DNA from 2 places in the Pediococcus acidilactici genome. Region 2 is predicted to be linked to the other one. Evidence: predicted binding sites of a transcription regulator. Region 2 holds the regulator's gene; the other holds the start of a gene.
The links. Region 2 encodes CtsR, which represses protease genes until heat stress. Its sites were predicted from a motif close to TTGGTCAAAAAAGGTCAAANA; they were not measured.
Positions count from the first base shown of each region.

Region 1: clpP (ATP-dependent Clp endopeptidase proteolytic subunit ClpP) is a predicted target of CtsR. The motif match lies at 2,436-2,456, and genes of this name have one in related genera.

Region 1 is NZ_CP066046.1:1,324,255-1,335,704, forward strand. Features, by position in the region: gene I6H64_RS06670 (sugar-binding transcriptional regulator) at 1-469, opposite strand, end outside; gene rpoN (RNA polymerase factor sigma-54) at 655-1,980, opposite strand; tRNA gene I6H64_RS06680 (tRNA-Arg) at 2,055-2,126, shown strand; gene clpP (ATP-dependent Clp endopeptidase proteolytic subunit ClpP) at 2,525-3,118, shown strand; gene I6H64_RS06690 (hypothetical protein) at 3,195-3,470, opposite strand; gene I6H64_RS06695 (glucosaminidase domain-containing protein) at 3,572-6,361, opposite strand; gene whiA (DNA-binding protein WhiA) at 6,630-7,559, opposite strand; gene I6H64_RS06705 (gluconeogenesis factor YvcK family protein) at 7,571-8,572, opposite strand; gene rapZ (RNase adapter RapZ) at 8,569-9,456, opposite strand; gene uvrA (excinuclease ABC subunit UvrA) at 9,643-11,450, opposite strand, start outside.
Region 2 is NZ_CP066046.1:214,980-226,429, reverse strand. Features, by position in the region: gene I6H64_RS01125 (ATP-dependent Clp protease ATP-binding subunit) at 1-1,546, opposite strand, end outside; gene I6H64_RS01120 (CtsR family transcriptional regulator) at 1,573-2,037, opposite strand; gene spxB (pyruvate oxidase) at 2,275-4,080, opposite strand; tRNA gene I6H64_RS01110 (tRNA-Pro) at 4,415-4,488, opposite strand; tRNA gene I6H64_RS01105 (tRNA-Arg) at 4,558-4,631, opposite strand; tRNA gene I6H64_RS01100 (tRNA-Arg) at 4,828-4,901, opposite strand; tRNA gene I6H64_RS01095 (tRNA-Gly) at 4,918-4,989, opposite strand; tRNA gene I6H64_RS01090 (tRNA-Thr) at 4,994-5,066, opposite strand; tRNA gene I6H64_RS01085 (tRNA-Leu) at 5,077-5,158, opposite strand; tRNA gene I6H64_RS01080 (tRNA-Val) at 5,193-5,265, opposite strand; gene serS (serine--tRNA ligase) at 5,505-6,785, opposite strand; gene I6H64_RS01070 (deoxynucleoside kinase) at 7,068-7,700, opposite strand; gene I6H64_RS01065 (amino acid permease) at 7,777-9,240, opposite strand; lysine riboswitch at 9,351-9,528, opposite strand; gene I6H64_RS01060 (GNAT family N-acetyltransferase) at 9,558-10,064, opposite strand; gene I6H64_RS01055 (lp_1002 family arylesterase) at 10,166-10,960, shown strand; gene I6H64_RS01050 (LCP family protein) at 11,127-11,450, shown strand, end outside.

The sequences.
Region 1 (11,450 bases), 960 kb from region 2:
ACGCCATCGTCGATCCGCCCATCACCACTATAGTATTATTACCCTCCGGCAATAATTTTGCAAGTGCGTCATTTAAGACAATTCCTAGTTGCTTGGAAACGACCGGGCTCTCCGCTTGATCACCGCGAACAATGAAGCACCGTTCGATATTTAACCGTTCCGCTAATTGCTTTTCTTGGCTAGTTAAGCCCAAGAATCTATTAGCCACCGGTTCCAATCCGTTCATAACCCGACGACCCTCATCCGATAGCGACATCCCCGCTGGCGAGGTCTTTAACAACCCTTGAGACTTTAACACGTCCGTCTGGGACCGTAAAACCCGCTCGCTTAGATGTAAGTGTTCGGATAAAACTCGTCTACCAACTGGAGCCAACAAGTCGATTGATTTTAAAATATCAAATCTTTGTAGAAACTCGCTGATTAAACCTGGGACAACAGACTCTAATAAATCCATTTCATTATCATCCATGTTATCTCCTATATGGGACTTTATTTGTCCAGCTGTGTCATAAAACGACCCAACAACTTAAAAATAAATGGCACACAACCATAAGAACTAATTCTTGTTGCATACCTCACTTACAAGTCAAATTATAACAAGCTCCCCATCATTTTGCAAATTTGCCTGCCTAAATATTCTATTTAATTTTAAGCTTATTTTTCCAGATAGCGTTTTCGTTTTGATGACGACGGGATTCCCAACGCTTCCCGATACTTAGCGACCGTTCTGCGGGAGATCGTGACCCCCTGCGCCTTTAACTGCTTTTCAATTTTAGCGTCTGAAATGGGCTTTTCCTTATCTTCTTGATCAATAATTGCCTTAATCTTTTGCTTGGCCGCATCGGCGGAGACGTCGCTAGTCTGGTTAACCGCATTGCTGAAGAAAGAACGTAATTCGAAGGTTCCAAAGGGCGTTGCAATATACTTGCCATTAACCGCACGAGAAACCGTCGATTCGTGTAAATGTAATTTGTTGGCCACGTCTCGTAGCATCAACGGACTTAATTCTTTACTCTTCTGAAGGAAAAAGTCTTGTTGTCGCTCAAAAATTATCTTGCCCACCCTTAAAATGGTATCTTGGCGTTGCGTCAAGCTTTTGGCAATCCAATCGTATTCGCGTTTTTTCTCATTTACGTAGCTGCTTACTTCATCGTCAGCCTTTTTACGTAATTGTTCAAAGTATTCCTGTGAAAAACTGACCCGTGGTCGCGAAGCTTTCGATTGGATTAGTCGGGGTTCGCCATTTTCCAACTTGAAAATTAAGTCTGGCGTAATGTATCCGCGATCTTGCTTACCAAAGCCCGCTCCTGGATTTGGGGTTAAAGTGCGCACGTAGTCGAAAACTTCTTGAACCTCAGCCAATGTAATGTCATATCGCTGAGCAATCTTTTCCCAATTACGGTCAACTAAGTCGTCAAACGACTCTTCTAAGACCATATAAGCAATCTCAGGCGAACCCTCGTCATTTTCAGTTTGGAGCATTAATGATTCTTGCAGAGTTCGGGCTCCGACCCCGGGCGGATCCAGTTGCTGCAAAAGCGTGACTGCATCCATGATGGCAATGTCATCAGCCTGCGTTTTTTGCTTAATTTCGTCTTCCGTGATTCGCAAATAACCATTTTGGTCAACGTAATCCAATAGGAAAAGAACCAACTTCCTTAGTGGCGTATCCCGCATAGTTAGATGGACTTGATCCAATAAATAATCAAATAATGATTGTTCCGTATCGCTAGCAATTTGATTCATAAAGGTCTCATGCGTGTCGGAATTTTTCGACACCTTGCTTAAAGGCCGTTCTTCAGCTACTTCAACGGTAATTAAGGGGTTGTCCATTTCTTTTTGTTTCAAGAAATTTTGCAACTCTTCAGCATTGTATTGCAGCATTTGAATTGACTGCTGTAGTGTTTGCGTCATTGCCAAACGCTGCACTTGCTTTTGCTGTTGCGTTTGGTTCTGCGTAAATCCTTGCTTCATTACCATAAAATTTTTCTCCATAATTCTATTATTTTTAGCTTGTTTTTTTTGCCAACATAATGTAAAATTTATTTTGTTAAGCGCCGTTAGTGTAATGGATAGCACGTGAGATTCCGGTTCTCAAGATCGGGGTTCGACTCCCCGATGGCGCATTTTTTTATATTCTGAAACGTAAAAGTACTGAGATTGCGAGTAATTGTCATCTTCAGTTCCCGATATCTGTTATTAGTAATTTGAATAATTGCTGATGACAGATATTTTTTTATAAACAACTTACCATTTTGATAAGTCCTTCTTTAACGTCGATTATATACTAGTAATAGCGCTTTATCCATGATAAACCCGTATTTAGTATTCCAGCGTAGGTTTTAACAAGTATTTTCATTTCTTCCCCCATCCTTTACTCCTTGTTGGTGCTAGATAGTACTTTTGAAGCATTAATTTTAATGAATGAGCAAAAACATTTGACCTTTTTTGACCAATGAGATAAACTAAAGCCATGGTTAGTAATTAATACTAAATCTTTATCCGAAAAGGAGGCTACTAAGTTATGAACTTGGTTCCAACCGTTATTGAACAATCATCACGTGGCGAACGTGCTTATGATATTTACTCACGACTATTAAAAGATCGGATTATTATGTTATCAGGTCCAATTGACGATGATTTGGCTAACTCAATCATTTCTCAATTACTATTCCTTGATGCACAAGACTCTGAAAAAGACATTTACCTTTACATCAACTCTCCAGGTGGCGTAGTTACTGCTGGATTGGCAATCTACGACACGATGAACTTCATTAAAGCTGACGTACAAACCATCGTAATGGGAATGGCTGCTTCGATGGCCAGTGTTTTAGCTTCTTCTGGTACAAAGGGCAAACGTTTTGCATTGCCTCATTCAGAAGTTATGATTCATCAACCTTCTGGTGGTGCTCAAGGTCAACAAACTGAAATTGAAATTGCCGCTGAACAAATTTTGAAGACTCGGAAAGAGTTAAATAAAATTTTGGCAGAAAATTCTGGTCAACCGCTAGAAAAAATCAACCTTGATACGGAACGGGATAACTACCTCTCTGCGCAAGACGCAGTTGATTATGGTTTGATCGACGGTATCATGGAAAAGAACGCAAGCCTTAAGTAAGCAATCTTACTGATACTTGCAAAGCAAAAGAGCTTGGAAATCAAAAACGATTTCCAAGCTCTTTTTTATCTATAGTTTAATTTCCTAAACCGCTAACCATCACTTTGTACCGAAATTCATACCATTCTTCGGCCATTCGGGCTTCCCCTTCAATTTCTTCTTCCAAAGCAGAGAAGCGCCGTTCTACATCGGTATTTGGGAAAATGTAATGTTCGGGATCTTCCTTACTCTTCATTTCTAGCCAACCCCAGAAATTATCTTCAATTAAATAGCCGCCACTGGACAGCGTCTTAATAATTGTACCCATTCGGCCGTCCCATAGCTGAACAAATTGATATTCTTTATACTTCACTTTTGCTCATCCCCCATCACTCACTTATTAAAGAAGAGACTGTAACATTACGTTCCAGCCTCTTCTGCTTATACACCTATATTAAATTTTATCTACAGAAATTACAACGAAATTGCTGAGTCCAAGCCATCTAATTTGTAGAATCCATAGTTATTAATGCAATTAACAATGCTGCTTACGTAAGTAGGTGCCGTTGCGTAACCGCCAGCTTTGATTGCTTTAACTGATTCAACGTAGTTGTGCGCATGGTTAGAAAATGCATTTGCGTATTGTGGACGTGATTCTAATTTCTTAGCGTAGTCCGCAATCGAATCCTTGAATGAATCGTATTTTCTGAACGCAGCTGAAATAGTTACTACCCGACCATTAATAACTTCTTGAGTATTCTTGGTATAGGTTGCACCATGCCACGTGCTGTCTGCCTTAATTCCAAAGAGGTTGTGTGCTTCTTGAGCCAAAGTTGAAGCACCATAAGCACTTTCTACAACGGCTTGTGCCATTGCAACGGAAGCGTATAAATGATTGTTTTGGCAAACGTTCATTACGTCTGCTGCAATGCTGTTAACAAAGTTAGTTTGAGCAGCCGTCCAGTTTTGGTTGGTAAAGTGGTAATTGCTACCGTTGTTGTGGTTATTATTGCTGTTGCTATTGTTATTATTGGATGAACCTGGAACGTATACGTCCCCCTTATTAATCCAACTAATAACCTTATCTAACAAGAGGCGGTTACCGTTCATTTGGATAACTTTGTAATTCTTACCCTTTACGCCGTAGTAGATGTTTTGGCCGGTTGCCCAACGTTTAGCAGACGGCTTGATGGTTACGTTTGTACCAACCCGGATCGTACCATCGTTATTATTAGCGTGGTTATTATTGTTGTTATTGTTATTTTGCGAACCGTTTGAACCAGGAAGGTGAACATCACCCTTGTTGATCCAGCTGATTACCTTATCCAACAATAGCCGGCTACCGTTCATTTGAATAACCGTGTAAGTCTTACCCTTTACACCGCTATAAATATTTTGACCAGTTGCCCAACGCTTAGCATTGTTATTGATGGTAACTTTTGAGCCAACGTGGATTGATTCTGTATTACCGTTATTATTGTGGTTATTGCCGTTATTATGGTTTTGGTTGCCAGAGTTATTGTTATTCGAGTTCGAACCGGGAACGTGAACGTCGCCCTTGTTAATCCAGCTAATTACCTTATCCAATAAAAGACGATTTCCGTTAGTTTGGATAACCTTGTAGCTCTTGCCCTTTACACCACTGTAGATGCTTTGACCAGTTGCCCAGTGGCTAGCATTGTTGTTAATGGTAACCACGGTACCAACCTTAATGTCCGCATTGTTAGTAGTGTGATTATTATTATGATTGTTTGACGAACCGGAATTAGAACCCGCCTTGTAAACATCACCGTCGTTAATCCAGCTGATTACTTGATCTAACAACAACTTGTGACCATTAGTTTGGATAATCTTGTAAGTATGCCCCTTAACCCCATTGTAAATGGATTGACCAGTTGCCCAGTGAGAAGCACTGTTCTTGATGGTAACCTTGTCGCCTACATGGTAGCTTTGGTTATTTTGGTTGCCATGGTTATTTGAAGAGTCATTTTGGTGGTTATTATTTTGGTTGTTTTGATTATCATTTTGATTATTGTTTTGGTTGTCGTTAGCAGCATCATTACCGAAACCATATGCCAAATCATGCGCAAACTGTTCCTTGGTAATTCCATGAGTACCTAAGTAACCGTATGGGTCAACGTGATTTCCCCAAACGTGTTCGGTAACCCAAACATGTGACTTAATTCCAGTGTATTCATCACTATCCAAAGTTGTTGGGATATTCCACTTCTTTGCGGAATCACGGAGTAAGTTAACGTAAGTTTGGTAGTCCTTCTTGAATTGGCTATCCGAGTAAGTTTGTGCTAATTCAACTTGAACGGGAGCATTTTCGTTAGCCCATTTACCAGCACCCCAAGCAACGTACCCTTCTTCTCCAACGGCGTATACCCGTCCGCCATCTCCAACGATGTATTGAACGTAGGTTTCACTACTATCCCATTCCCGTTTTTCGTAGATAGCAACGTCGCGAGCAGATGAGTATTGTCCAACGGCATGGGCAACGATAATTTTATTGTTAGTCTTTTGATCGCTACCTTCGTTATCAGCTAACCGATATGTATTATCAATCGTGTAGTCCTTCGATGAGTTATCGGTCTTCTTTTCTGCAGTTTTTTCCGCTTTAGCGTCTTTTTGGGCAGCTTCAGAAACCGCACTTGAATTAACCGAAGTTTTAGCTGCGGCAGAACTTGATTTCACATTAGCTGCTGAAGATACGGCTTCCTTAGCTGCGCTATCCTTAACGGCTGCTGAAGTAACCGTCTTGCTTGCTGCCGAGCTTGGAGCTGCAGAACTAGCTACACTAGTACTTACCTTTTTAGCTGCACTAGAAGCTGGGGCTGCTTTAACTGCATTAGCTGAAGCGGCTTCCTTAGCTGGTTTTACTGCTGAAGAAGTAGTTGCTTTGGTTTCAACTTTTGCTGCAGCAGAATGTTGGTCAGCCTTTGCAGCACTATCCGCGTTAACCTTAGCTGCAGATTGAGCAGCGCTAGAAGCTGGGGCTGCTGATTGTGCTGTAACGGCAGCTGAACTAGCTTTGACAGTCGCTGGCTTAGCTAACGTAACTTGCTTTTCGTTAACCGGAGCCGTTTTGGTCTGTTGATCAAGTTGACTTGCAGAATTAGTGTTAGCTTGCGCATCGCTATCCGCATGTGCTTTTTCAGCATTAGTATTGAGTGCTACCAAACCCAAACTAGCTGTAGCGATACTTGCGAATGCCCACTTCTTCCCTGACTTAAACATTTTGTAATGCTTTTTGATTTCCATATATTAACTACTCTCCTATATCCAAACCTTTTCGGCGTTGATTTATATATCCCCTTAAGGATAGCACATCTGTTTATTAAAACGTTTTACATTATAGTTACAAAGTCCGTAGTGTAGCGCTTTTGGCACATTTTACTTGCAAAATAAAAATACGCGAAGTTAACAGTATTCCTGTCCATCCCCACGTATTTTAGATAAATTTATATTCATTGGTCCTGTATTAACCAATGCAAAAGTTCTTAAGAAATATTTTTTATTGCGAAAAACTTTAAGCTCGCAACTTTTCTGCATACTGATTAATCTTTCTTAACCGGTGGTTAACCCCCGATTTAGAAATTGGCCCACCCGGCACTAGTTCGCCAAGCTCTTTCAAACTAACTTCCCGGTGCGCTAACCGTGTCTTCGCGATGTCGCGCAGCTTAGGCGGCAACTCGTCGAGTCCTACCACTTCATCAATGTACTGGATGTTATTAATCTGCTTCATCGAAGCGTTGGCAACTTTATTCATATTAGCATTTTCGCAATTTACCAACCGATTAACCGAATTACGCATATCCCGCATAATTCGAACATCTTCGAATTTTAACATTGAATTGGTTGCGCCAATTAGTTGAAGAAAATCTGCGATATGTTCGGCTTCCTTCAGGTAAACAATGTAGCCGCTTCGGCGCTCCGTTGTCCGGGCGTTGAGGTGGTACTGATTGATCCAATCCGCAATCATTTGATTATGGGCTTCGTAAAGCGAATAGATTTCCAAATGATAGCGACTAGTTTCGGGATTATTAACCGAACCTCCCGCTAAGAAGGCCCCCCTTAAATATGAGCGTAGCTCCGATTCAGTTGATAGGAGCCCCTCCGGAACGGTTTCGTTAATTTGAAAATCGTCTTTTAAAATTGATAAATCGTTAAGTAGTTGCTGAGCGCCCGTCCGCAAACGCACAATGTAAAGATTGTTTTTCTTCAGCTTCATCTTACGACGCACACTTAACTCTGCTTCTAAGTGGTAGAAGTTTTTTAGTAGCGAGTAAATCCGCCGTGCAATCGCCGGATTTTCCGTCTGAGTATTTAACACTAACTGCCGATTATTAATCCCAATTGAACCGTTCATCCGGATCAACGCCATCAATTCAGCCTTTGCGTTATGTTCGTGGACTTCCAAGCTAGTCAGCTCTTTTTTTACTTCACTGGCATAAGACACGACCACACCTCCTATGCTTGTTTCTTAATTGGGTTGCTACAGATGTGCATTAGCTCACCGACCACTTTTTCACCATCATGGAAAGCACCGCCGTCACGCAGTTTCAAAAAGTTATCCGAAATTACTCGTACCCCTTGCTCGCGGAGTCCTTTAAAATTATGAATTACTTGTTTGGAAACTTCGTCATAACGGTTGAAATCCATATACGATTCAGGAACTTTTTCGGTATTAACCAACACGGTATCCACAAAGTTTCGACCTAGATGTTGGTTTAAAACGCGGACGTGGTCGGCATCGGTAAAGCCGATTGTTTCGCCTTTTTGAGTCATAATGTTGCAAATGTAAACAATTTCCGCTTGGGTCGCTAAAACGGCCTTACGAATGTCTTCAATCATTAGGTTTGGCAAAATACTAGTGAATAAACTTCCCGGTCCTAGGATAATTTCGTCAGCTGCTTCAATAGCTTCTAAGGCTTCTGGAACGGCCCGCGGCTTTTTATGCTCACTCCAAGGATTGTTTTCGACCCAAACCTGTTTAACATCCTTGTGGGCCGCGGTAATTTCTGATTCACCTGCTAAGCTCGTGCCATCCGTAAACTTAGCGTGCAACACTAGTGGTTCAGCACTTGCCGGATAAATATGTCCTTCAATTTGAAGCATTTGCGATAATTCTCGGATTGCAGGGTCAATTCCGCCCCGCATTTCAGAAAGTGCGGCGATAATTAAATTACCAATCGCATGTCCGGCAAGAAAGTTATCTTCACTTTTAAAGCGGTATTGGAAAATGTCCTTGAGTTCGGGCGGCATGTCCGACAAAGCCACCATGACGTTCCGGATATCCCCCGGCGGAACCACGTTAACGTAGTCTCGAATGATTCCCGAAGAACCTCCGTCATCTGCCACCGTAACGATGGCGGTCACGTCTGCATTGCGTTTGTGTAGCTCGTTTAAGATAACTGGAAGGCCAGTCCCGCCCCCAATTACCACGATTTTAGGTCCCTTGATTTTACTCATGAGCGATTTACCGTTTCCTTTCGCTTATTTACATCTCGGTGAGAAATGTGAGTAACGTAGTGCTTAGCTAAATCATTTCCTAACCGCTCCGCAATCGCTACTGAACGATGTTGCCCACCGGTACAGCCAATCGCGATCGTCAAATTCGACTTTCCCTCTTGTTGGTACCCCGGCATAATATCCATCAGCAGCTTTAAATAAGCTTGGTAAAATTTTTCCGTAGCCGGCTGGTTCATTACATAATCGTACACCGGTTGATCGGTTCCCACCTGATTTTTTAGTTCCGGCACGTAGTATGGGTTAGGCAAAAAACGCACGTCCATAGTGATGTCTGCGTCAATCGGTAACCCGTATTTGTAGCCAAACGAAACTACTTCAATATGGAATTTAGGAACCGTTTTGTTGGTTGAAAATTGGTTAAAAATTTTACTTCTTAATTCGCGAGGCGTTAAATTACTAGTGTCAATCACCAGCTGGGCCTCCGACTTGATTGGGGCAAGCAGTTCGCGTTCTTTGCGAATTCCGTCCGCTACCCGACCGTCCATCGCTAGCGGATGTGCCCGCCGAGTTTCCTTGTAACGCGCAATTAATTCCTCATTAGTAGCATCCAGGAACAAGATGTCACGATTAATTCCCGAAAGTGCTTGGGTATCGGTCAGCATCGTGATGACTTGTTCGTAAAATGCATCCGAACGTAAATCAACTGCTAAGGCAACTTTGGTGATGTTGCCATTTTCTTTAATTAATTCCCAAAATTTTGGTAACAGTGCTAACGGCATGTTATCAACGCAAAAGAAGCCCATGTCTTCGAAACTTTGCATTGCGACAGTTTTTCCGGCACCGCTCATTCCCGTTACCACTACCAATTTCAATGATTCGTTCATAATGATTCCCCCATTCCAAGGTAACAACTTCTCCAGTATAACACATCCGGGCGTGTCATTTTTTAAATGATACCACGAAAACTTGGCGACCACCAAAGGTCATCGCCAAAAATCCCCGCGGTACTACTAAAAAAGCGGAAATCTAACCAATCTAATGGTCTGATTTCCGCTTAATTTTTGATAAAATTACTTTTTCTGTAGCTTGCGATCTCGTTCTAAAACAGGTTTCAAATATTGACCCGTATAGCTTTCGGCCACTTCCGCAATTTCTTCGGGGGTTCCGGTAGCCACGATTTGTCCGCCACCGTCGCCGCCTTCTGGTCCTAAATCAATTAGGTGATCTGCTGTTTTAATAACGTCTAAATTATGTTCAATTACCAAAACAGTGTTGCCATTATCCACTAGGCGTTGTAAAACATCTAACAACCGCTTAATGTCATCAGTATGCAACCCGGTAGTTGGTTCGTCTAAAATATAGAAGTTTTTTCCGTTAGCTTTTTTATGCAATTCAGCAGCTAACTTTATCCGTTGCGCTTCGCCCCCAGAAAGGGTAGTTGCGGATTGCCCTAAATGCACGTATCCTAACCCAACGTCAATGATGGTTTGAAGCTTGCGGGCAATTTTAGGAATTGGCGCAAAGAACTTAGCGGCTTCTTCAACGGTCATATCCAAAACTTCCGCGATGTTCTTCCCCTTATATTTAACTTCTAAAGTTTCAGAATTGTACCGGGTGCCATGACATACTTCACAAGGAACGTAAACGTCTGGCAGGAAGTTCATTTCAATTTTCAGAATTCCGTCACCCTTACATGCTTCACAACGACCGCCCTTTACGTTAAAGCTAAAGCGGCCCTTTGTGTATCCACGTAGCTTAGCTTCGTTAGTTTGGGCAAACAGTCCGCGAATATCATCAAACACACTCGTGTAAGTTGCCGGATTACTCCGGGGAGTCCGTCCAATTGGGGTTTGGTCAATGTTAATAACCTTTTCAATGTTCTTGATTCCGCTAACCGACTTATACTTACCAGGCTTTTCCGAATTTCGGTTAAGTTTTTGTGCCAAAACTCGTTTCAACACCATGTTTACCAGGGTAGACTTACCGGATCCCGAAACTCCGGTAACGGCAATAAACTTTCCTAATGGGAACTTCACGTCAATGTTTTTCAAGTTGTTTTCTTGAACGCCCTTTAGTTGAATTGCCAAGCCGTTACCATCCCGCCGTTCAGTAGGGACCGGAATCGACTTCTTACCAGCTAAATATTGTCCGGTAAGCGATTTACGACTGCGTTCAACCTGTTTGGGAGTCCCCGCGGCCATTACTTCGCCACCATTTTCTCCGGCGCCTGGACCAATATCAATCAAATAGTCCGCTGCCCGCATGGTATCCTCGTCATGTTCTACGACAATCAAGGTGTTGCCGAGATCACGCATCTTTTTCAAGGAACTAATCAAGCGATCGTTATCCCGTTGATGCAACCCAATCGAAGGTTCGTCCAGGATATATAGTACTCCGGATAAGTTCGAACCAATTTGGGTAGCTAACCGAATCCGTTGCGCTTCGCCTCCGGAGAGGGTTCGTGCCGACCGACTTAAGGTCAGGTATTCCAACCCCACGTTCCGTAAGAAGTTCAACCGGTCCCGGATTTCCTTCAAAATTGGCGTTGCAATGACGGTGTCTTGTTCCGAAAAATTAAGTTTCTCAAAAAAGGCCGTACACCGGTCGATTGGTAATTCAGAAACCTCACCAATGTGTTGACCGGCAATCTTAACCGCCCGCGCCTTCCGATTAAGACGATAACCGTGACAAGTTTGACAAGTTAACTCCCGCATATATGACCGCATTTGGTCACGCGTGAAGTCACTGTTAGTTTCTTGATAACGGCGGTTGACATTATTAATGACCCCTTCAAATTCGGTATCAACATCCCGCACTCCTCCAAAGTCATTTTCGTAATGAAAATGGAATTGTTTTCCCTTGGATCCGTATAAAATTA
Region 2 (11,450 bases):
GTTCGTGCAAGATTTTTTCTAAGTTAACCAACCGTTCCGATTCAGATTGCTTCATTTGAGTAACCGGCACCCCGGTCCAATCGGAAACAATTTGAGCAACGTCTTCACCAGTTTCTTGTAACTTATATTCAACTGGCTGTTCCGCTTCTGCTTGCCGGGCAGCTGCTCGTTCGACCTTTTTCCGCAGTTTCATTTCCTTTTTCCGAATTTCGGCCGCGGTTTCAAAGTCTTGGCGGTCAATGGCGGCTTCCTTATCTGCCTTCAACCGAGCTAACTTATCTTCGTCAGTTTCTCGTTTACTCTGCTTTTCGGCAGCGTCGATTCGAATCTTAGCGGCTGCTTCGTCAATTAAATCAATCGCCTTATCAGGAAGGAACCGATCGGAAATGTAACGAGCCGACAAGTTTACCGCCTGTTGAATTGCTTCATCAGTAATCCGAACTTTATGGTGTTCTTCATATTTTGGCCGGATTCCTTGTAAAATTTGGACTGCTTCTGCTTGGGTAGGTTCATCAACTTCTACCTTGGCAAACCGTCGTTCTAAAGCTGCATCCGCTTCAATATATTTTTGATATTCATTTAGGGTTGTCGCCCCGATGGTTTGTAGTTCTCCACGCGCTAACGCCGGTTTCAAGATGTTGGAAGCATCAATGGCACCTTCCGCACCACCAGCCCCGATTAAGGTGTGCAATTCGTCAATAAATAGGATAACTTTGCCATCTTGGCGAATTTCTTCGATAACCTTCTTCAAGCGGTCTTCAAATTCGCCCCGGTACTTGGTTCCCGCAACCAACGCACCCATTTCAAGCATCATCAAGCGTTTGTTTTTCATATCTTCAGGCACGTCATCGGCAATGATTCGTTGTGCGAGACCTTCCGCAATCGCCGTTTTACCAACTCCAGGTTCCCCAATCAATACCGGGTTGTTCTTGGTTCGCCGACTCAAAATTTGAATAACCCGTCGGAGTTCGTTTTCTCGCCCGATCATTGGGTCAATTTTGCCGGCTTCCGCCATGGCAGTTAAATCCCGGGCAACCGAATCCAACGTTGGAGTTCCCTTCGTTGTCGTCGCCCGTTGCTTAGCACGCCGACTTTGGGTTGCTGGGTTAACCCCCAGCTTACGTAACGTTACTTTACGGACGTCCGCAACGTCAGTATCCAACGCTAACAGAACTCGCGAAGATAAGATGGTCTCATCTTGAATCAGCGCTAATAGAATGTGTTCTGTACCAATCTTAGCAGCTTTTAATTGCCGCGCTTGGTCTCCCGCATTCGCTAAAATCTCTTTAGCCTTTGGCGAATATGGCAAGTAATCATTTTTGGTTAAGCGTAAGTTGCCGTAACCCGTAAACTGCTCAATTTCTTCAATTACATCAATTTCGGTGACATTAAATTGTTCTAACACACTGTGGGCAACGCCGTTGTTTTCAATCGTTAGTGCTAATAGTAAATGCTCCGTTCCCACCGCGGGATGTTTAAACCGTTTGGCTTGCTCTTGAGCAATAATTAACACGTTGCGTGCGCTAGGAGTAAATAAATTTTCCATTGTCCACCTGTCTTTCTCTAAACTCGTTACTCATATCGAAGGTGATTTAAAACTCCGATAATGATTTTTGCGCGAATCTGGTCTTCTAGTTTCCGATCGCCAATGTTTAAGGTACTCTTGGCAATTGTTGCAGCTAGTAGATTAGCTTCCCGCTTACTTAAAACCGCATCTTCATATAAACTGCTTAAAATAGAAATTGCGTCTCGTTCATTAATTGAATCGCCAATCACCCGGATCAACGAATCTAATACGTCAATATCATCTAGCAATTTAACTTTTTCAATCCGGATATAGCCACCGCCGCCGCGCTTACTTTCAACTAAATAACCGTTTTGGATGGTAAACCGGGTTTTAATTACGTAGTTAATTTGGGATGGTACTACGTCAAACTGATCCGCAATTTCAGAACGCCGAATCTCAACTTCCTCCGAATCAGCTAAAATTTCTTTCAAGTATCGCTCGATTATATCCGAAATATTCTGTCCTTGCATAACGACCACCTCTCCCTACTTTGACTAATATTGACTATTATTATACGAAACTGGTCGGCAATTGTAAAAGATATTGTTCAAAATTATCGGTATTAACCGGTTTCACGGTATTTTTCCGTTCTTGGGCTAAGAGCACAAAAAGAAGTGGCGTTTAGAATTTAATTAAATTCCGCTTCCACTTCTTTTCTGAAGGTTTCTATCTTATTTTAAATGAGTTTAAAATGCAAGCTTAGTAAACTATTTTTCCACACCAAACTTAGCAAAGTAATCCGTTAACGGCTTCAATTCGGCTCCATCGTAGTCGCTAAAGAAATCACTGACTGACTTTTCACCGTGGGTTGCTTGATAAGCAGCCGAGATCTTTTCGGTGAAGTTTGCCGCTTGATTGTCGAATTCCAATTCTTCAACAGGCAATCCCCGTTGGTCGGTAATTTTAGCATCAATTACTACTGGTTCGCCAGCTTTTTGATATTCTAACGCCTTATCAAAGGCCGCTGGTAATTCATCTAAGGTTCTAATTGTAATTCCCTTTGCACCCATCGCTTCCGCAATTTTGGCATAGTCAGCGTCTTCAAGATCAATTCCAGAATGATTCATTTGAATATCATCTTGTTCTGACTTAATAAAGTTAAGGGTTTGGTTAGAAGTGATGATGTTAATAATTGGCAAGTGGTATTTCACTTCGGTCAACAAGTCGTGAATTACCATTGAAGCTGCCCCATCTCCTGAAATACTAAACACTTGCCGGTCTGGATATGCAAGTTTTGCTGCGATTGCAGCCGGAATTCCGTAGCCCATCGTGGCAAATAATGCAGAAATCGTCCACTGCTTATCGCCCTTCAAATCAAGGAAGCGGAAGGAGTTGATGATGTTGTCACCAGTATCAATGCCAAAGACCGCATCTTTATCCGCAATCCGGTTAATTTCCCGATAAATTTGTTCGTAAGATAGCGGACCGTCCGCCTTCTTCATTAACTTATTCAAGTATGCTTTCCAATCTTGCATGTCGGCAACCGTTGCTTGGTAGAATGGCCGATTTTCAACAGCTTCGGACCGTTCCAAAACTTTTTCCAAGAACTTGCCCGAATCCGCCCAGATTCCTAAGTCCAAGAAGTGATGACGTCCGAATTGAGATTCGTCGTTGTCAATTTGAACAAACTTGAAATCATGAGTCCGGTAAACTAGGTTGGCAAACGGGAAGTCAGCGCCGAGCGCAATCACTAAGTCAGCAGTTGCAAAGGCTTCGTCAGCTGCCTTGGATGCTGCCCGGTTAGTGGTACCCAAGTTACCTTCCCAATCATCGTCAACCTTACCTTTTGCTAGACCAGTAATGGTTACGGGGATTTGTAGTTTTTCAGCAACTTTCTTCAAGAGATCTTGATGGTCCTTAATTCCGGAACCCACGTGGAAGACTGGTCGTTTAGCTTCGCGAACCATCTTCAAGAATTGATCTACTTCTTCGTCAGTTGGTGTTTGTTTAGGAGTTTGCTTTTCTAATAACGCAGTCGAAGCATAATTTACGTCCGGAATCTGAACGTAACCGAAATCATTAGGAATTACCACTACCGCTGGTCCGCGGTTTTTGTACGCTGCCCGAATAGCCTTATCAACCACGTATGGAAGACTTTCCGGGGTCATTACGCAGCGGTCATAAACGGCCACGTCCTGGAACATTGGAACTTCAGGAAATTCCTGGAAGAAATCGTAATTCATGTTGCTATGAGGTACTTGCCCAACTAGTGCCAACACGGGGGTATGGTCTTCCTTAGCGTCATATAAACCATTCAACATGTTAACCGCACCGGGACCTGCTGAACCAAAGGCAACTCCAATCTTGCCGGTTAGCTTTGCTTCAGCAGCGGCAGCGAGGGCGCCAACTTGTTCATGGCGAACTTGCACATATTGGATTCGATCCTTTTCTAGGTCTAAAGCGTTCATTGTTGAATTAAACGAACCACCTGGATATCCAAAAACACGTTTAATATCCCAAGCCTGAAGGACTCTTAACATTGCGACACTTGCTGGTACAGTCTTTTCACTCATCTAAACTTACCTCGATTTTTTATTTGTAATGATGTAACCGATTACAAATATTAATTTACAACTATACTTACTTTATGTCAACATTTTTGTCTGCGCTAACGAATATCGTGGATTTTAAGCACCCTGTTTCGGATTTTTTCCCTAGATAAATTCATCTCATAAGTAATCACTTACCCTAACTAATTCCGCAACAGGTACTGGAAACTTCCGCTCAGGCTCAAAAATAAAAAGCATTTTCCAAGAACTTAAAATTCTTGCAAAACGCTTTTTATTTCGGTGACTTGGGTAGTGACCAATATGATCAAAAAGTCACTTTATTCGCTTAATCGATAAATCGGGAAAACAGGATTTGAACCTGCGACCCCCACGTCCCGAACGTGGTGCTCTACCAAGCTGAGCTATTTCCCGAGCAACTTCGTATTAGAAGCTTAAAAATGAAAAAGCACTACTCAGCCATGCTGACCAATGCTTAATCAATGCACCCAGTAGGACTCGAACCTACAACCTTCTGATTCGTAGTCAGACACTCTATCCAGTTGCGCTATGGGTGCAAATAATCAATCGTTAAGAATACTCGCAAGAGCCTTCCAGCACTTAAAAATTATATCACAAAACTTAATTTTCGCAATCGCTGTTTTTCACAATGGCGCACTTTGCCAATTAGGCAATTTCAAAATAATCCGAATCTCCCGTCACGTTGGTTCAGGACACAAAAAAACGCCAATCCAACGATTGACGTTTAAAGGATGCACCCAGCAGGAGTCGAACCTGCAACCTTCTGATTCGTAGTCAGACACTCTATCCAGTTGCGCTATGGGTGCATAATTATTAAGTTAAAGCGGAAGACGGGATTCGAACCCGCGACCCCCACCATGGCAAGGTGATGTTCTACCACTGAACTACTTCCGCAAAATGCCGACTAGAGGATTCGAACCTCCGACCCTCTGTTTACAAGACAGATGCTCTGCCAACTGAGCTAAGTCGGCTTAATCCCTATGCGGGCGAAGGGATTCGAACCCCCACACCTTTCGATACAAGAACCTAAATCTTGCGCGTCTGCCAATTCCGCCACGCCCGCATGTAACATTTAAAACCACTGAGAATAATCTCAATGGAGGATACAGGGCTCGAACCTGTGACCTCCTGCTTGTAAGGCAGATGCTCTCCCAACTGAGCTAATCCTCCATAAACCTCGTGAACACATTTATATATAATACGGATTAAACCATTAGTTGTCAATCACTTTTTTAAACTTTTTTTCGAAACTCTAAATTAAACCGTTTGCTACGAATGATTGCCCACTACATCGGCACGTAAAATGGTTAAAAAAATAAGGATTAACCTTCTGCAATAAAAGATTAATCCTTATTTATAAGCATCTTGGATAAAACACCAAGCCCTGCCGTTATTTTTAACCTAAATTATTAATTTTTACCAATTACCTTGGTTCCTTGCATATATGGCACCAAAACGTCTGGAACGGTAACCGTACCATCTTCATTTTGGTAGTTTTCCAAAATTGCGGCTACCGTCCGGCCAACAGCAAGTCCCGAACCATTTAACGTGTGGACATACTGTAACTTACCATTTTCATCGCGGTAACGAATGTGAGCACGACGCGCTTGGAAATCAGTGGTGTTCGAGCAACTTGAAATTTCGCGGTACTTGTTTTGCGCTGGAATCCATACTTCTAAGTCGTGAGTCATTGCAGCCGTAAAACTCATGTCCCCGGTCGTCAACGTAATCACGTGGTATGGCAATCCTAGCTTTTGTAAAAGGGTTTCCGCGTGGCGCGTAAGTTTTTCTAATTCTTGCCAAGAATCTTCTGGTTTTGTGATCTTAACCATTTCTACCTTATTAAATTGGTGCATCCGGATTAAACCACGGGTGTCCCGTCCAGCGCTTCCTGCTTCCGAACGAAAGGCTGGTGAAAGTGCAGTCACGTTAATTGGCAACTGGTCTTCATCCAAAATTTCATCCCGGTAGAAGTTAACTAATGGTACTTCCGCCGTCGGAATTAGAGTTAGTGGTTCATCTTTAATTTCATAACCAGCGTGCGTTTCCTTAAACTTAGGAAATTGGCCAGTTCCAAACATCGACGCATCATTAACCATGTAAGGCGTGATTTCTTCGGTAAATCCGGCCGCCACGTTTTGATCTAAGAAGAAATTGTAAACTGCACGTTCGAGACGCGCACCATCGCCAACGTAGTAAACAAACCGACTACCAGCAACCTTAGCAGCCCGTTCAAAGTCTAAAATTCCCAAATCTTCGCCAATTTCCCAATGGGCTTTGGGCTTGAAATCAAACTTCCGAGGGGTGCCAAATTTACGTAATTCAACGCTGCCTTCCTCGGTTAAGCTTACCGGTACGTCAGGATGTGGTAAGTTAGGCAAGTGGGCCGCTTGGTCTTCTACTTCCGCAGCAACCTTTTCTAATTGCTCATCGAGTTCTTTAATTTCTTGGCTAACTTTCCGCATTTTTTGAATTGGTTCGTTAGCATCTTCGTGGTTACGTTTCATCTGGGAAATTTGGTCCGAAACGTCATTTCGAACTTTCTTTAAGCTTTCGCTCTTTACAATCAACTCCCGGCGTTGGTTATCCTTTGCCAATAGCTGGTCAATCGTTTCTGGTTGAACCCCACGGGTAGCTAACTTTTCCTTAACTTCATCAGTATGGTTACGAATCATCTTTAAATCTAACATGCAAATTCCTCCTTACTAAAATCAAAATAAAAAGAGCCTCCCTCCCAATTGGGACGAAGAGGCTCTTTTCGCGGTACCACCCAAGTTCACCATTACTGGCGCACTTTCATGATGGTAACGGAATCACCGAATGGCATTACCCATTTGTTTAATCAGCGCCGGAGTTTCGGTTAGCCCTTTCCACCATCCGGACCTCTCTAAAAACCTACTTAAAACGCCTTGTTAACAACTGAACTATTTAATTGTTAACCGTATTATACAAAAAAGATGCAACTTCCGCAATTAAATTTGCGAAATCTTTTCTTCAACTAATTGGATAACTTGTTGACGTGCGCTAGGGTCTTCCACAAAGTCATACTTATCGCCATCAATTCTAATCTTGGCACTTTGGTCGTAGTTTTCAAACCACGATACGTAACGCCGATTTAATTCCTTATAGTAATCGTATAAGGACGGGTCGTTTTCAATCTGTTCGTATGAACGACCGCGTTTTTTAATCCGTTTTAACATGGTATCAAACGAAATATCAATATGAATCAAAAGGTCCGGGTTTTTCTTGTATGAAAGCCGTGGTAACTCTTGCATCATGTTGCTCAACAACGAATCGTAAATCTTGACTTCGGTTTCGGTCGCCCGTCCTAAATCAGCGTTTAGATGGAAGAGTAACGAATCCTCATAAATTGAGCGATCCATTACGCTTCTAAATCCGTCGTTAGCTTGCTTGATGCTATCTAGCCGTTTGTTTAGAAAATAAATCTGTAATAAAAATGCGTAACGTTTTGGATCCTTATAGAAGAGCGGCAAAATTTTGTTGTCATCTACCGATTCATAATAAGCATCGCTACCCCAATGCTGGGTTAATAATTCCGTCAGTGACGTCTTGCCGGCGCCGATTGGACCTGATAAAGCAATCATTTAAGATACCCCTTTTTCATTTAATAGCACCACATATTGTACCACCAAACGAACGCAAAACAACATCTTGAAAAAATCACTTTTTCGTGATATTCGGCCGACTTAAGTCGATCTCCTCTAATGGAATTAATTTAGTCTTATACTTAATTTTGTAATATGCAAAAAGCACTATAAATAGTGGAACCGACATGTAGGTAATCCCAATCGCCTGCCAGTTAAGGTTGATTAAGGAATTAATGTCCTGTCCTAAGATAACCACAATACTTAACACGAAGGCAAACAACGGTCCAAACGGGAACCATTTTGCCCGGTACTTCAATTCGCTCAAATCATGGTTTTGCTTGACGAATGCGCGCCGGAACCGCCAATGAGATACGGCAATCCCCATCCAGGCGATAAAACCGGTCAACCCGCTAGCCGCAACTAACCAAGCGTAAATCTTAGTTCCCATAATGCTGGTAATAAAGGTTAATAACCCGACCACGGTGGTTCCAATTAGCGCCACGTAAGGAATCCCCCGCTTGGTCGTCCGGCCAAAGATCTTCGCTGCATAACCTTGCTTTGCCAACGAGAACAACATCCGTGAAGATGCGTACATCCCCGAGTTAGCCGAAGAAAGCACCGATGTAAGGATAATGGCGTTCATTACCCCCGCTGCACCTGCTAAACCAGCCCGCCGGAATACAAGGGTAAACGGACTAATTGAAACGTCGCTTGCCGAAGTTCCTAGCAAATCTGGACTAGTATACGGTAAGAGACAGGCAATTACGAAAATCGCCAAAATGTAGAATAATAAAATCCGCCAGAAAACTTGGTTAATTGCCTTAGGAACGCTGCTTTCCGGAGTTTCTGATTCCCCAGCCGTAATCCCGATTAACTCGGTTCCTTGGAAAGAGAATCCGGCAACGACGAAGACGCTTAAGATTGCTGGAATTCCCCCAACAAACGGTGCCTTCCGGTATACAAAGTTTTCTAAGTAAGTTGCGTGGCCACCCATAATCCCGAAAATGGTAAGAGTTCCGACTGCCAAGAAAACAAAGACGGTAACTACCTTAATTAAGGCTAACCAGTACTCGGTTTCCCCGAACGCTTTAACGGTTAACGCATTAATCAGGACTACCAGCGCTAACGCGATCAAACTCCAAATCCATCCTGGAACGTTAGGTAACCAGAATTTCATAATCAGCGCAATCGTACTAATATCCACGGCGACCGTAATCGCCCAGTTGAACCAGTAGTTCCATCCCATTGCAAACCCAAAGGCAGGATCCACGTACTTAGAAGCGTACGTAGCAAACGATCCCGAAACTGGCATGTAGGTCGCCATTTCGCCTAAACTAGTCATCAAGAAGTACACCATAATTCCCATCCCGACGTATGCTAGTAGGGCACCACCCGGGCCGGCTTGAGAAATTGCTAAACCACTAGCGACGAACAGGCCGGTCCCGATACTGCCGCCTAGTGAAATCATTGAGATGTGACGAGTCTTCAGCGCCCGCTGGACGTGATTGCCGCTCGCCTGCTTTTGTAACTGTGCCATAATAGAGAACCTCCTAAAAATTAAAAGAGGCGCTGTGATTATCCCAGAACAAAATAAAAAGCCTTTTTGCGCGCACTTACACAAAAAGACCGTTTAAAATCGTTAGTCAAATCGTAGATAGCGCTCCGCAACCGTAATTGCGACAGTCCTTGGCTTATTCAACCAAGTCCCAAATCGTGCAGAATTAAGTCTGCAGTCATTTCGGCCTCGTTACCTTTCTCCCTGGGTCCCAGATGCTTAATCATCTTACCAGGGCTACTCATCATTGAGGCGACCTCTTCTTTCGATGTGATTCAAATTATAGCAAACTTGATTAATTATGCAAGCTTAAGGTTCAATTCGTATAAATATTCTTTCCGGACACGGCCGTCATACCCGGATACATTTTCAAACACCCCCGGTTGGCGAATAAAACCATTCTTTTCTAAAACTCGCTGAGAGGCCTGGTTATCCGTTAAAACGTTGGCCTGAACTTTTACGGTTCGCCCCGTTGCTGATTGCCGATTCCTTAAACTCTTCAACGCAAAATGGACTGCCCGCGACATAATTCCTTGATTCCAATACTCTTCAGCCAGTAAATATCCTAGTTCAAAAACGGCTTCTTCCGCCTGCTGAAAAATAAAGATTCCACCGCTCAACCGGTTTTCCTCGTTAACAATCGCTAGGAAATTCGGGCTGCCTACCATCCCTTTAAAAGCTAGCCACTGCTCTAATTCCGTTTTTAAAACTTGCATTCCCGCTAGTCGCGCGAGTTTTTCGTTATTCATCAGTACTTGATAATCTGCAAAGTCACTCGTTGCAAAGTATCGTAGTTTAAATTTCATTTATTTCTCCCAAATTATTTTTCGTATGACTCAAAAAGATTTAAGATAGTCTATAGATAATCTATGTGAATATATTTTACTACTTAAAAGGAGTCGATCTTATGCAAATAATTAAAACACCACTTAACCAGGTAAATCCTCAATCTCAAGCAGAGTTAATTTCCTACGTTGATCCCAGCCTTACCGACGCGCTTAACCCTGCGCTAATTTTTGTACCGGGAGGCTCTTATACTCACATTGATTTTAAGCAATCCGAAAAAGTTGCGCTACGCTTTTTGTCACTTGGTTTTCAAGTTTCCATCTTACGGTACTCTTTTGTCGACGAAGTTCAACCGCTCTTCCCGGCTCCTCTGTTGGAAACTGCGCAAGCAATCGCCACTACTAAACAAAACGCCGCACAATGGCACGTTGATCGCCAAAAAGTCATGTTGATGGGCTTTTCCGTCGGCGGGCACGTAGTCGCTAATTACAATAATTTATGGTCTTCAGACTGGTTACAAGCACAAACCCACTTATCTGCAGAAGACTTAAAGCCCGCCGCTACTATTTTAGGTTACCCAGTAATTACCCCATTTGATGGCTTCCCTGACCAACCTACTTTGGCGCAGTGGACTGACAACCCCGATGAGATTGCTGCTGACCAACACGTAACCGCCGATAATGCTCCAACTTTCATTTGGGCCACCACTGACGACCAGTTAGTTTCTTCAAAAAACGCCGTGGACTACTTCTTAGCGCTCCAAGCTCATCAAGTGCCCACCGAACTACACCTTTACCACCACGGTCCTCACGGAATGGCGTTAGCTGACGAAACTACGGCTTACGACGAGCGTCACCAAGATTCTCGCATTGCCGATTGGATTGCTAATGCATTAGCTTTTTTACGCGAACTATAACGAGGCTTATTTTCCATTAGTAAAGAAAATGGACCTTTATTCTTCAAAAGCACAAAAACTACTTTTTTATACACTAAATATTAAACTTTAGTTAATTCAATCAAACCGCCAAATAAATTTGGTATTATATTAGTAATTGATTTTTAACATTGTGGAGGAAACTTGTATGAGTGAAGACTCACGGAATTCCAATTTAAGCCGATTTAGCGGCAACCAGTTTAATTCTGCGCCGGAGGGAAATGATTCCAACGCCGAGGAGCAAAATAACCCAACCAGTGGCAGCCGGCAAAAACGGCAACGTAATCCCCGTCCGCCTAAGAAGTGGCATCCTTGGCGCTGGGTTGTTTGTGCCGTTATCGCCCTCCTGTTGATCGTTTTCGGGGTCAAAAAATGGTATACCGCTAAAAATGCGGTCGATTCAATTTTTGATAGTGCTCGCATTCAAAAAGCCCGGGACGTTTCCAGCGAGCTAAAACACGGCAAACCGATT